DNA from 2 places in the Ideonella sp. FW305-24 genome. Region 1 is predicted to be linked to the other one. Evidence: riboswitches for the same ligand, from Rfam matches in the RefSeq annotation. Region 1 holds a riboswitch; the other holds the start of a gene.

Region 1 (6,821 bases):
GGCGAAGGCGGCGCCGGCACCTTCTCCGACGGCAAGCTGTGGAGCCAGATCAGCGACCCGCGCCACCTGACGCGCAAGGTGCTGAACGAGTTCGTCAAGGCCGGCGCGCCCGAGGAAATCCTCTACGTCAGCAAGCCGCACATCGGCACCTTCCGACTGGTCAGCATGGTCGAGAAGATCCGGGCCGACATCGTCGCGCTGGGAGGTGAGATCCGCTTCGAGCAGCGGGTCACCGACGTGCTGATCGAAGGCAAGGGCGAGCAGCGCCACATTCGCGGCGTGACGCTGGCCTCCGGCGAAACACTGCGCTCGGACCACGTCGTGATGGCGCTGGGCCACAGCGCGCGCGACACCTTCACGATGCTGCACGAGCGCGGCGTCTACATGGAAGCCAAGCCCTTCTCCATTGGCTTCCGGGTCGAGCATCCGCAAGGGGCGATCGACCGGGCACGTTTCGGCACGAATGCCGGCCACCCCATCCTCGGCGCGGCCGACTACAAGCTGGTGCACCACGCCAGCAACGGCCGCTCTGTCTACAGCTTCTGCATGTGTCCCGGTGGCACCGTGGTCGCCGCCACTTCCGAGCCCGAGCGCGTGGTGACCAACGGCATGAGCCAGTATTCGCGCAACGAGCGAAATGCGAACGCCGGCATCGTCGTCGGCATAGCCCCTGCGGACTACCGGCAAAAACCGGGAAGTGGCCCCGTCAACCCGTTGGACGGCATGGCTTTCCAGCGCATCTGGGAATCGCGCGCCTACGAACTGGGCGGCGGCGGCTACCTGGCGCCCGCTGCACTGGTGGGCGACTTCATCAAGCGCCAGCCCAGCCGCGTGCTCGGCAATGTGGAGCCCTCGTACAAGCCCGGCGTGCACCTGACCGAGCTGGCCGCCAAGGACCGCCCTGTCCTGCCGCACTACGTGCTGGATGCAGTCCGCGAGGCGTTACCCGCCTTCGAGCGGCAGATCAAGGGCTTCTCGATGCCAGACGCGGTGCTGACCGGCGTCGAGACCCGCACCTCGTCGCCGCTGCGCATGACCCGCGGCAAGGATTACCAAAGCCTGAACGTCAAGGGCCTCTACCCGGCGGGCGAAGGCGCGGGCTATGCCGGCGGCATCATGTCCGCTGGTGTGGACGGCATCGAGGTCGCCGAGGCCGTGGGCCGCGCGATGCTGGCCGCGGCCTGAAGCCTCAGCGAATTCAGCTGCCGCTGGCGGAAGCCGGCGAGGCCGGCAGCAACAGCACGTCGGCCTTGCCACCCACGCAGTCGGTCGTCTGCCCCGGCTTGCACGCCGGTTTGGGCGGGTCGTAGATCGTGTAATGGCCGCCTGGCCGGTAGATCAGCAGCAGCCACAGCACCACCACGGTGGCAGCGGTCGCGGCGATGACGATCAGGCGCTGGCGGCGCGAGCTCGGTTGGTACCGGTCTTGGTTCGGGTCTGGATCTTTTTTCGGCACGGCCGAGACTATCGCACGGCGCTGGCGCCGCCCGCGGCTGCGGTTACACTGCTCAGCTTGTTAGGAGAGAGCTCCACCAGGAGCCGCCGAAGGCGCAGAGGGTCACCCCTCGAACGCTCAGGCAAAAGGACTGACAAGCGTCTTGCCGTAACAGGCGAGGCGTTCCTCACTGGAGAGAGGCGGGTGATGGCTGCAAGGCCATGAGCCCGTCCACCGAAGGGGCAAGCGGTGGCCGTTATCAACGGCCCGCCGTCAATCTCTCAGGTAAAGCGGACAGAGAGGGCCTATTGGATGAAGAGATTCGCCAGACCGCCCTCCAAGCGCCGACCTGAAGAGACGACCCCGCATGAGCTCCACGCCTGACATCCTGCTGCAGACCCCGCTGCACGCCCTGCACCTCGAACTCGGCGCCCGAATGGTGCCTTTCGCCGGCTACGCGATGCCGGTGCAGTACCCGGCCGGCCTGATGGCCGAGCACCGCCAGTGCCGCGATTCGGCCGCGCTGTTCGACGTCTCGCACATGGGCCAGTTGCGCCTGATCGGCGCCGACGCGGCCGCCGCACTCGAAACCCTGGTGCCGGTGGACGTGATCGACCTGGCGCCCGGCAAGCAGCGCTACGCCTTCTTCACGAACGACGAAGGCGGCATCCTCGACGACCTGATGATCACCCGCCCGGCCGGCAAGGGAGCAGCCAGCTTCGGCGACCTGTTCGTGGTGGTGAACGCTGGCTGCAAGGACGCGGACATCGCGCACCTGCAGGCCCGCATTGGCAGCCGCTGCGAAGTCAGGCCGCTGCCCGAGCGTGCGCTGCTGGCGCTGCAGGGCCCGAAGGCGGTCGACGCCCTCTCTCGCCTGAACCCCGAAGTCGCCAAGCTGACCTTCATGACCGGCGGCCTGTTCACATTGGCCGGCGCCGAATGCTTCGTGACCCGCTCGGGCTACAGCGGCGAAGACGGCTACGAGATCTCGGTGCACGAGAACGACGCCGTGGCCCTCGCCCGCGAACTGCTCGCCCAGCCGGAAGTGAAGCCTGCCGGCCTGGGCGCGCGCGACACGCTGCGCCTGGAAGCCGGCCTGTGCCTGTACGGCCACGACATCGACACGACGACCACGCCAGTCGAAGCCGCGCTGACCTGGGGCATCCAGAAGGTGCGGCGTGCTGGTGGCGCGCGCGCTGGTGGCTACCCTGGCGCCGCGGTCATCGACCGCCAGTTCGCCGAAGGCGCGGCGCGCAAGCGCGTGGGCCTGGTCGGCAAGGAACGGGCGCCGGTGCGCGAAGGCACCAAGCTGTTCTCGGCAGACGGCACCGAGCTGGGCACCGTGACCAGCGGCACGCTGGGCCCGACCGTGAACACGCCGGTCGCGCTGGCCTACCTGCCTACCGCGCAGGTCGCGGTGGGCACCGAAGTCTTCGCCGAAGTGCGCGGCAAGCGGCTGCCGATGACGGTCGCCGCGACACCGTTCACCCCGAATCGCTACTACCGCGGCTGAGCGCAGCGAGATCGGTCCGAGGCCGGCATGCGACCTGCCCCATCCGGGGTTGGACAGCCCCGCCTCGCCGATCTAACCTGCGCGCTGGCACGGCACCGCCGTTCTGCCGCCTCCCCTTTTGTTTCTTTCCTGAATTCCTTCTCCCGCCACACCACGGAGCCCGACACATGACGACCATGTACACCAACGATCACGAGTGGATCAACATCGAGGACCACGAAGCCGCCGTCGTCGGCATCACGCTGCACGCGCAGGACGCCCTGGGCGATGTGGTCTTCGTGGACCTGCCCGAGGTCGGCACGACCTACGCCAAGGGCGACATCGCCGGCGTGGTCGAGTCGGTCAAGGCCGCGGCCGACATCTACATGCCCGTCAGCGGCGAAGTCGTCGAAGTCAACGAAGCGCTGCGCGCCGACCCATCGCTGGCCAACACCGACCCGATGGGCAACGGCTGGTTCTTCAAGGTCCACGTGTCCGACATGGCCGAGTTCGAAGCGCTGATGGATGCGCCTTCGTACGACGCACTGCTGAAGACGCTCTGATCCCGCACTGAACTGCCTGGTTCGGTGGCGTGATCCGTCGCCGGACCTTCCCCGCCTTTTCCCCTGCCGCCACCGCGGCCGCCCCGCCGAGACCCGCTGCCATGCTGATGTCCGCCCACGCGCCCCTGGACGCCCTTGAAAACAACGCCGAGTTCGTCGCCCGCCACATCGGGCCGGCGCCGGAGGACGAAGCCGCGATGCTCAGCGTGATCGGCGCGGCCTCGCGCCGTGCGCTGATCGAAACCTTGGTGCCCGCCAGCATCGCCCGCAGCGCGCCGATGCAGCTGCCCACGCCGCTGACCGAAGCCCAGGCGCTGGCCGAGCTGAAGGCCATCGCCGGCAAGAACCAGTGCCTGAAAAGCTTCATCGGCCAGGGCTACCACGGCACGCTGACGCCCGGCGTCATCCTGCGCAACATCCTCGAGAACCCGGCCTGGTACACCGCCTACACGCCTTACCAGGCCGAGATCTCGCAAGGCCGCATGGAAGCCCTGGTCAACTTCCAGACCCTGGTGACCGACCTGACCGGCATGGCGGTGGCGAATGCCTCGATGCTGGACGAAGCCACCTCGGCCGCCGAAGCCATGACGCTGGCCGCCCGCGTGGGCAAGAGCAAGAGCGAAACCTTCTTCGTGGCCGACGACGTGCTGCCGCAGTCGCTGGAAGTGATCCGCACCCGTGCCAAGCCGCTGGGCATCACGGTGGTTGTCGGCCCGGCCGAGCAGGCCGGCCAGCAAGAGTGCTTTGCAGCGCTGGTGCAGTACCCCGGCGTGACCGGCCGCGTGCGCGCGCTGCAGCCGCTGGCTGATGCCGTGCACGCCCAGGGCGGCCTGCTGATCGTCGCGGCCGACCTGCTGGCGCTGACACTGATCCAGGCGCCGGCCGAACAAGGCGCCGACATCGCGCTGGGCAACACCCAGCGCTTCGGCATGCCCATGGGCGCCGGCGGCCCGCACGCCGCCTACCTGGCCTGCAAGGACGAGTTCAAGCGCTCGCTGCCCGGCCGACTGGTGGGCGTGAGCGTGGACGCGCACGGCGCGCCGGCCTACCGCCTGGCGCTGCAGACCCGCGAGCAGCACATCCGCCGCGAAAAGGCCACGTCCAACATCTGCACCGCGCAAGTGCTGCCGGCCGTCGTCGCCAGCATGTACGCGGTCTACCACGGCCCGGAAGGCCTCAAGCGCATCGCCCGCCGCGTGGCCAGCTACACGGCCATCCTGGCGGCAGGCCTGAAGCAGCTGGGCGCCACGCTGGCCCATGAAGAGGCCTTCGACACGCTGGAAGTGCAGACGGCCAGCCAGACGGAAGCCATCCTGGCCGCGGCCCGCGCCGCCGGCATGAACCTGCGCAAGGCGAGCGACGCCTCGATCGGCATCACGCTGGACGAGACCACCACGCGCGCCGACTTGCTGGCGATCTGGGGCCTGTTTGCCAACGGCGCCGCCCTGCCCGGCTTCGCCGACTTCGAAGCCGGCGTCTCGCCGCTGGTGCCGGCCGCGCTGACCCGCAGCTCGACTTTCCTGACGCACCCGGTCTTCAACGCCCACCACAGCGAAACCGAGATGCTGCGCTACATCCGCAAGCTCTCGGACAAGGACCTGGCGCTGGACCGCAGCATGATCCCGCTGGGCTCGTGCACGATGAAGCTGAACGCCACCAGCGAGATGATTCCCATCACCTGGCCCGAGTTCGCGCAGGTGCACCCGTTTGCCCCGGCCGACCAGCTGGCCGGCTACGCGCTCTTGAACGAGCAGCTCTGCGCCTGGCTGGCGCAGGCCACCGGCTACGCCGGCATCAGCCTGCAGCCCAACGCCGGCTCGCAAGGCGAATACGCCGGCCTGCTGGCCATCCAGGCCTGGCATGCCAACCGCGGTGAAGCTCACCGCCGCATCTGCCTGATCCCTGAGAGCGCGCACGGCACCAACCCGGCCAGCGCGATGATGGTGGGCATGCAGGTCGTGGTCGTGAAGTGCGATGCCAACGGCAGCGTGGACCTGGTGGACCTGAAGGCCAAGTGCGAGAAGCACGCCGCCGACCTGGCTGCGATCATGATCACCTACCCGTCCACCTACGGCGTGTTCGAGCCGCAGGTGAAGGAACTGTGCGCGATGGTGCACAGCTTCGGCGGCCGGGTGTACGTGGACGGCGCCAACATGAACGCGATGGTCGGCGTGGCGGCGCCTGGCCAGTTCGGCGGCGACGTGAGCCACCTGAACCTGCACAAGACCTTCTGCATCCCGCACGGCGGTGGCGGCCCGGGTGTCGGCCCCGTCTGCGTGGTCGAAGACCTGGTGCCTTTCCTGCCCGGTCACGGCACCGCCGGCCAGCAGCGCCTGGGCGGCGTGGGCGCCGTCTCGGCCGCGCCGCTGGGCAACGCCGCGGTGCTGCCCATCAGCTGGATGTACGTGCGCATGATGGGCGCCGAAGGCCTGCAGGCCGCGACCGAAACCGCCATCCTCAGCGCCAACTACGTGGCAGCCCGCCTGTCTGGCCACTACGACATCCACTTCAGCGGCGCCAAGGATGGCATCAAGGGCGGCGGCGTCGCCCACGAGTGCATCCTGGACCTGCGCCCGCTGAAGGACTCGTCGGGCATCAGCGCCGAAGACGTGGCCAAGCGCCTGATCGACTACGGCTTCCACGCGCCCACGCTGTCCTTCCCGGTCGCCGGCACGCTGATGGTCGAGCCGACCGAGAGCGAACCCAAGGCCGAGCTGGACCGCTTCTGCGACGCGATGATCGCGATCCGGGAAGAGATCCGCCAGGTCGAGGCTGGCACGCTGCCGCGCGAGGACAACCCGCTGAAGAACGCACCGCACACCGCCGAACAGCTGGTGAAGACCGAGTGGACGCACGGCTACAGCCGCGAGGCCGCTGCCTACCCGGTCGCCAGCCTGCGCCAGGGCAAGTACTGGTCGCCAGTCGGCCGGGTCGACAACGTCTGGGGCGACCGGAACCTGTTCTGCTCCTGCATCCCGGTCTCCGAACTCGACGCCTGATCCGCCTTCCCCGGTTCCTCAAGCGCAAGGCTCACCATGGCAGTCTCAGTCTTCGATCTGTTCAAGATCGGCATCGGCCCGAGCAGTTCGCACACCGTGGGGCCCATGCGCGCAGCACGGCTGTTCGTTGGCCGTCTGCGGCATGAAGGCCTGCTGTCGCGCGTGGCCCGCGTGCGCTGCTGGCTCTACGGCTCGCTGGGCGCCACCGGCAAGGGCCACGGCAGCGACAAGGCGGTGCTGCTGGGCCTGGCCGGGCATGAGCCGGACAGCGTGGACGTGGAGCAGGTGCCGGCCATCCTGGAAGCCATGCGCGGCGAGCGGCGGCTGAACCT
Region 2 (6,821 bases), on a different contig from region 1:
GACGGCGAGCATGTGCCGCAGTCGCCGAGCGCTGCAGAGCAGCAGTTCCTGGCCATGGCACAGGAAGTCTGGCGTGGCACGAATGCAGAAGGGCGCAAGCGCCTGAAGCAGTTGCTGAAGGAACTTCGCTGAGCGCTTGGCTCAGACGGCGCTGCGCTTGCCGCAGACCACGACGACCTGCACCGCGCCTTGCGAAGCGGCCTGTGCGACCAGCGCATCGTCCGCCTGGGCATTGGCGATCTGCGACAGGCCGGCCAACACGCTGAAGGTCACCATCGCGGCCAGGCTGAGGAAGCCGGTGCGGGCGGCCTTCGAGCTGGCTTGGAATTCGCGGGTGTTGACGTTGGCGGTGCTGTTGGGGGTGGTCATTTGAGGCTCCTGCTGGGCTGCAAATCGTGTTTCGATGGGTGGACTTTAGGCAGCGCCGCTTGCGCTTGCGACCGGGATGCGACGAGTTGCCGCAGCGCCTGGCCAAACTGCTGCGCGCAGGGATGAACGGCAGCGGCTGAACGGTGTGGAGAAGGTCTACCGGGACGTCCACTCAGTGGTGCGTCGACCGGCTGCTGCTGCAGCGGCCCGCTGGCGTTCGGCGCCACAACGAAAAAAGCCCCGCAGTGCGGGGCCTTCGGCGCGGGATCGACGCGACTGGGTGTCAGACCCGCTTGCCGGTCACGACGACGATCTGCAGCGGCATTTCGTTGGCCGGCACGGCGCTGGCGAGCATCGTCGCGGCGTTGCTGCGGGCCTGGGCCAACTGCACGTCCTGGACTTGCTGGCCGGCGATGTGGGTCACGCCCGCCAGCACCGTCAGTGTGACCACGGCGGCCAGACCGGCGAAGCTGGCGCGGGCGGCGTTGGAAGCAGCGGCGAAACGGGTGGCGGTGGCGGTCATGGTGGGCTCCTGGTGCGGTTCGGGGTGTCGATGAGTGGACTTTAGGAAACCGCGGACTGCGGTGCGACCGGGATGCGACGAGTTGCCGGTTTGGCCGCGCAGAAGGTTCGATTCGCTGACGAAACGTCGGTGGCCCGGCAGCGAATTCGCGCTTCGCGTGCTGCGATTGGGCACTCGGTGAGCAGTGCTGGGCGGCATTTCAAAGTCATGCTGTTTGTGCATAACCCGATGCGAAGGCACTTTGGATCCGGTCTGGTGAAAAGGCGGTTTTGCCAATGAAAACAAGGCTTTGCGTCGTGAAATGCGGCCGTTTCTAGGGCCTTGTTAACCGACCCCTCGCCAGCACGATTGAGTGGAAACCCTTAGACTGCATTGCATACAAAAACCAAACCGGGCTGTCCGGAGCCACCGCTCCGAGAGATGGCCCTCCATCAGCCCCAAAAGGGTACAGACCATGACCTCCGTTCAAAACACCTACGCAACTGTCCGGCGTTTCATCGCCCAACTGACTACCCCTTCGCAACGCGGCCAGGATGCCAGCCGTGAAGACGACGAGCGCTACCTGTCGCAAGCCGTCGACATGGGCGACCTGGAGCGGCGCATTCGCCAGCTCGAGCGCGGCACCGTCGAGAGCGCGCACACGCAGCTCAGCATGATGAGCTGGAGCCACTGAATGCGTTCCGACCTGATCCTGGCGATCCTGGGCGCCTTCCGCGCGGCGTTTGCCGCGCCGGTGCGACCGGCGGCCCCTGTGCCGCGTCGCCCGCTGTAAACTGATCTTCTTCCAGGAGAAGCCGAAGCACTTGTTGCCGAAGCTGCCGAAGGCGTACCCCTCAGAACGCTCAGGCCCAAAGACTGGAACCATCTCGACAAACTGGAGAGCGTTGCACGGCAGGCCTTGAAAGCTTCGCCGATGGCAGCCGCCGAAGGGGCAAGCGCCGCGGGGAACCGCGGCGTGAATCTCTCAGGCAAAAGGACAGTGGGGGCAGTGGCCGGAATCTTGCGAGCAGATCGCAAGGCTTCGGCCATTGCCCCTTTCTTTTTGCCTGAAAGAAAGCGCTTTCCCATGAAAGTCATCGTTCTCGGCGCCGGCGTGATCGGCGTGTCCACGGCCTGGTACCTGGCGCAGGCCGGGCATGAGGTCACCGTGCTGGAGCGCAATGCTGGTGCGGCCCGCGAAACCAGTTTCGGCAACGGCGGCCAGATTTCCGTCAGCCATGCCGAGCCCTGGGCCAACCCCAGCGCGCCGCTGAAGCTGCTGAAGTGGCTGGGCAGGGAAGACGCACCGCTGCTGTTCCGCCTGCGGGCCGACCCGGCGCAGTGGCGCTGGGGCCTGAAGTTCCTGCTGGAATGCCCGGCCGCGCGTTCCAGGCGCAACATGATCCAGCTGCTGAACCTGGGCACCTACAGCCGCAGTTGTCTTCAGGCGCTGCGCGCCGAGACCGGGTTGCAGTACGACCATCTGACCAAGGGCATCCTGCACTTCTACACCAGCCAGCAGGAGTTCGACCTGGCGGTGGAGCCGGCGCGCGTGATGCGCGAACTCGGCTGCGAGCGCGACGTGATCGGCCGCGATGAGGTCGTCAAGCTGGAGCCGGCGATGGCCCACATCGCACCGCAACTGGCCGGCGCCACCTACACCAGCGCCGACGAATCCGGCGACGTGCACAAGTTCACCACCGGCCTGGCCGCACTCGCGGCCGAGCGTGGCGTGAAGTTCCGCTACGGTGTGCGGGTGCAGAAGCTGCGCAGCGAAGGCGGCGAGATGAGCGGCGTGGAGTTCGCCAATGAAACCGGCCTGTACGAGGTGCTGAGTGCGGACGCCTACGTGCTGGCCGCCGGCAGCTTCAGCCCGCAGTTGGCCAAGCAAGCCGGCCTGACGCTGGACATCTACCCGGCCAAGGGCTATTCGGCCACGTTGCCGGTGCTGGACGCCGCCAAGGCCCCGCAGGTCAGCCTGACCGACGACGAGTACAAGCTGGTTTTCTCGCGCTTCACCTCGCCCGAGGGTGACCGCCTGCGCATTGCCGGCACGGCCGAGCTGAACGGCTACGACCTGGCGCTGAACCCGGTCCGCTGCGAGGCCATCGTGCGCCGCACGCTTCAGCTCTTCCCCGGCGTGAGCCGGCCCGAGCTGGCCAGCTACTGGACCGGGCTGCGCCCGGCGACGCCTGGCAACGTGCCCTACATCGGCGAAAGCCGCGTGCGCAAGCTGTTCCTGAACACCGGCCACGGCACGCTGGGCTGGACCCACGGCGCTGGCTCCGGCCATGCGCTGGCGCAGCTGATCGACGGCCGCCGGCCCGAGGTCGACTTTGCCTTCTGCGGCCCGCTGCCGGCCAGGCAAAGCCTGTCGCTGCAACCGGCCTGAGTGGGGCCCGCTGTCTGTCGGCCTCTAACATTGGTCGATGGACATCTCACTTTTCAGCCAGGCCATGTTGGTCGGCCTGTCGATCGCCGCGCCGGTCGGGCCCATTGGCCTCTTGACCATCCAGCGCACGCTGGACCAGGGCCAGGCCGCCGGCCTGGCCACCGGCTTGGGCGCCGCCGCGGCGGACGCCTGCTATGGCGCACTGGGCGCGTTTGGCGTCACGCTGGTGATCGACTGGCTGGTCGGCGCGCGCGTGCCGCTGGCCCTCGTCGGCGGCGCGGTGCTGGCCTGGCTCGCATGGCGCACCTGGCAGGCGCCGGTGGCCGAGCGCGCGGCTTCAGCGCCCGGCACCGGCAGCCTGCTGGGCTCTTTCGCCGGCACCTTCCTGCTGACGCTTTCCAACCCCGCCACCATCCTGTCCTTCCTGGCCATCTTCGGCGCGCTGGCCGGCAGCTCGGCGCAGCCGGCTTCGCCGGGCTGGATGATCCTCGGTGTGGGTTGTGGTTCTGCGCTGTGGTGGTGGCTCTTGACGGCAGTCGTCGGCCGGCTGCGCCAGCGCTTCGATGTGCGTTGGCGGCGCCGCGTGAACCAGGCTTCGGCGCTGCTGCTGGGTGGGTTTGCGCTGTGGCAGTGGGTCTCTCTGGCGCGCTGGACGCTGGGCTGAACGCTTCTGCAGTTCGTCGCGCCAGCCTGCAACTGGTCGGCGCCAGCGGCATCCTGTCGCAACCGAGGCTCATTCGGCGAAGGCCTTCCTACAGTCCGCCGCGCCGGCTGCGCGGCGCCTCGCCAGCGCGGACGCCTAACATCCGGCCTCTTGCCCAATCCCGGACTCAACCCCAACCCAACTCGAAGACTGAGCTCATGCGCATGTCGAGACTCCTGACCGGACTGGCCGCCTCATCGGCGCTGGTCCTGGGTGGCCTGGCCCTGACAGGCTGCCACCCCTCCGCACCGCCAGGCGCCACCAGCGCTTCAGCGGCCGCGGCGCCCGCAGCTGCCAGCGCGGCCACCGTGCCGCCGTCGCCCGACGGCATTGCGCTGGCCTCGCCACATGCGGCCATGGTGCGCGAGCCCAGTGCGCCCGGTGCCTGGGGCGGCCCACGCCAGCCCGGCGCGGCCACGCTGTCCGACCGCGTTGTGGACTACCGCATCCAGGCCAAGCTGGACCCGGAGAAGCACACCGTCGAAGCCCAGCAGCAGCTGACCTGGCGCAACCGCAGCGACCGTGAGGTGCGCGCCGTCTACCTGCACCTGTACATGAACGGCTTCGAAGGTGAGGGCAGCACCTTCTTCAGCGAGCAGCGCAACCTCGGTTTCGGCTTTCGCAGCGAGGTGGAAGCGAACGAAGGCCAGTGGGGCCACATCGAGTTGAAAAAGGTGCAGCAGGCCGGTGCTGCCGTGCCCTGGTACTTCGTGCACCCGGACGACGGCCCGGAGACCGACCACACCGTCGTGCGGCTGGACCTGCCGCAGCCGGTGGCGCCCGGTGCCAGCACCCAGCTGGACATTGACTTCTTCGACCAGTTGCCGCGCGTCATCGCGCGCACCGGCTACTTCGGCAGCTTCCACCTCGTGGGCCAGTGGTTCCCCAAGATGGCGGTGCTGGAACTGCCGGGTGAGCGCGGTGCCACCGCGCCGCGCTGGAATGCCCACGAGTTCCACCTGCACAGCGAGTTCTACGCCGACTTCGGCCAGTACGACGTGGCCATCACCGTGCCCAAGGGCGTGACGGTGGGCGCCGTGGGTGAGCTGCAGGGCGCCCCGGTGGAAAAGGACGGTTGGGTCACCCACCGCTATGTGCAGGGCGATGTGCATGACTTCGCCTTCACCGCCGACAAGCGTTTCGACACGCCGCTGGAGGCGGATTGGTCCGGCCCTGGCAGCCCCCCGGTCAAGGTGCGGGTGCTGTTCCCGCCCGAATACGCGCACAACGCGCAACCGGTGCTCAAGGCCACGCTGGATTCGCTGACCTACTTCTCGCAAACGCTGGGCGCCTACCCGTACAAGACCGTGACCGCGGTGGTGCCCCCGTACAACGCAGAAGAAGCGGGTGGCATGGAGTACCCCACCTTCTTCACCGCCGAGGGCTACAAGGACCTCAGCCCCGGCACTGCGAATGCCTACGGCCTGGACTTCGTGACCATCCACGAGTTTGGCCACGGCTACTTCTACGGCATCCTGGCCTCGAACGAGTTCGAGGAGCCGATGCTGGACGAAGGCATGAACGAGTTCTGGGACATGCGCATGATCCAGGGGCGCGGCCAGCTGAACTCGCTCAGCAGCCGCGGCATGCAGCGACTGGGCGTGCAGCTGGAGGCCCCAACGTTCGAGGTCGAGCGCCTGTTCTCGGTGCTGGGCGAGCCGGCGGACGGCACCGGCGAGAACAGCTGGGACCGCCTTTCCAGCAACAGCTACGGCAGCGTCTATGGCCGCAGTGCCACGGCCTTCCATGAACTGGAGACGCTCATCGGCAGCGAGGCCCTGGCGCGTTCCTTCAGGATCTACTATGACCGCTGGAAATTCCGCCACCCCGCCATTGGCGATCTCCAGGCCGCGCTGATCGAAGGCTCGGGCAAGCCCGAAGTCGTCAACCGCATCTTCGAGCAGCAGGTCTACGCGGCGCAGAAGGTGGACGACCGCGTGAGCAAGCTGGTCAGCGAAGAAGAGCGCCCGCAGCCCGGCACCGTGCAGAAAGACGGCCGCTGGGTCGAGCGCACTGAAGGTCAGATCGACGAGCAGCTGGCGCAGGACCGCAAGGCGTGGGACAAGGCCCATCCCGATGCCAAGCCCGATGCCGCAGGCCCCTTGCCCTTCCGTACCACCGTGACGCTGCGCCGCTACGGCGCCTCGGCGCCCCAGACCCTGGTGGTGCGCTTTGCCGATGGCAGCAGCGAGACCGTGCGTTGGGACGACCAGCGCCGCTGGGCCCGCTACAGCTGGGTCAAGCCGGCCAAGGCTTTGTCGGCCGAGCTCGATCCGCAGGACGAGCATGCGCTGGACACCCACCGGCTGGACAACAGCCAGGTGCTCAAGGCAGAGCCCGCGGCGGCTCGCCGCTGGGCTTATGAAATCGCGGCCCTGGTCCAAACCTTTTACGCCCTGGTGAGCACGCTATGAGTGACGCGGCTGTTTCTTCTTCCTCCGTCCGGGCCACGCTGTGCCTGGCGGCCCGGCAGGCCTTTCAATGGCGCTTGCTGCTGCTGTGGTGGGCGGGCTTGAGCCTGCCGGCACTGCTGCTGTTCCTGCCGCTGTGGCGGGCGCTGGCCTCTTTTGTGGACCATTCGTTGCGCGCGCCGCAGCTGGCCAGCGGCTTCTCGCTGCCGTTGATTGCCGAGATGGTGGTCACCTTGGTCCAGCAGGCGGGCACCGTGCTGCCCGCCGTGGGCCTGGCCGGCCTGGCGTTCACGCTGCTGCTCTCGCCCTGGCTCACCGGTCTGGCCGTGACGGCGGCGCGCCAACCGGCACCGCAAGGCTTTGGCGCGCTGCTGCGCGGCGGCCTGGCCGACTACGGCCGACTGTTCCGCATCACACTCTGGGCCTTGCTGCCGTTGGGCCTGG

The links. Region 1 has a riboswitch for glycine ahead of gcvT (glycine cleavage system aminomethyltransferase GcvT). Riboswitches for the same ligand answer to the same signal wherever they lie in the genome.
Region 2: linked by a shared signal. The riboswitch ahead of AC3WR5_RS12365 (D-amino acid dehydrogenase) and the one ahead of gcvT (glycine cleavage system aminomethyltransferase GcvT) in region 1 are both predicted to bind glycine.

The regions. Positions count from the first base shown of each region.
Region 1 is NZ_JBYTAI010000022.1:5,333-12,153, reverse strand. It holds gene AC3WR5_RS32210 (NAD(P)/FAD-dependent oxidoreductase) at 1-1,185, shown strand, start outside; gene AC3WR5_RS32205 (hypothetical protein) at 1,199-1,456, opposite strand; glycine riboswitch at 1,508-1,599, shown strand; glycine riboswitch at 1,616-1,743, shown strand; gene gcvT (glycine cleavage system aminomethyltransferase GcvT) at 1,803-2,948, shown strand; gene gcvH (glycine cleavage system protein GcvH) at 3,116-3,490, shown strand; gene gcvP (aminomethyl-transferring glycine dehydrogenase) at 3,592-6,489, shown strand; gene AC3WR5_RS32185 (L-serine ammonia-lyase) at 6,526-6,821, shown strand, end outside.
Region 2 is NZ_JBYTAI010000004.1:89,622-96,442, forward strand. It holds gene AC3WR5_RS12345 (hypothetical protein) at 1-132, shown strand, start outside; gene AC3WR5_RS12350 (hypothetical protein) at 142-369, opposite strand; gene AC3WR5_RS12355 (hypothetical protein) at 653-892, opposite strand; gene AC3WR5_RS12360 (DUF3563 family protein) at 1,347-1,565, shown strand; glycine riboswitch at 1,757-1,882, shown strand; gene AC3WR5_RS12365 (D-amino acid dehydrogenase) at 1,935-3,263, shown strand; gene AC3WR5_RS12370 (LysE family translocator) at 3,301-3,927, shown strand; gene AC3WR5_RS12375 (M1 family metallopeptidase) at 4,131-6,380, shown strand; gene AC3WR5_RS12380 (hypothetical protein) at 6,377-6,821, shown strand, end outside.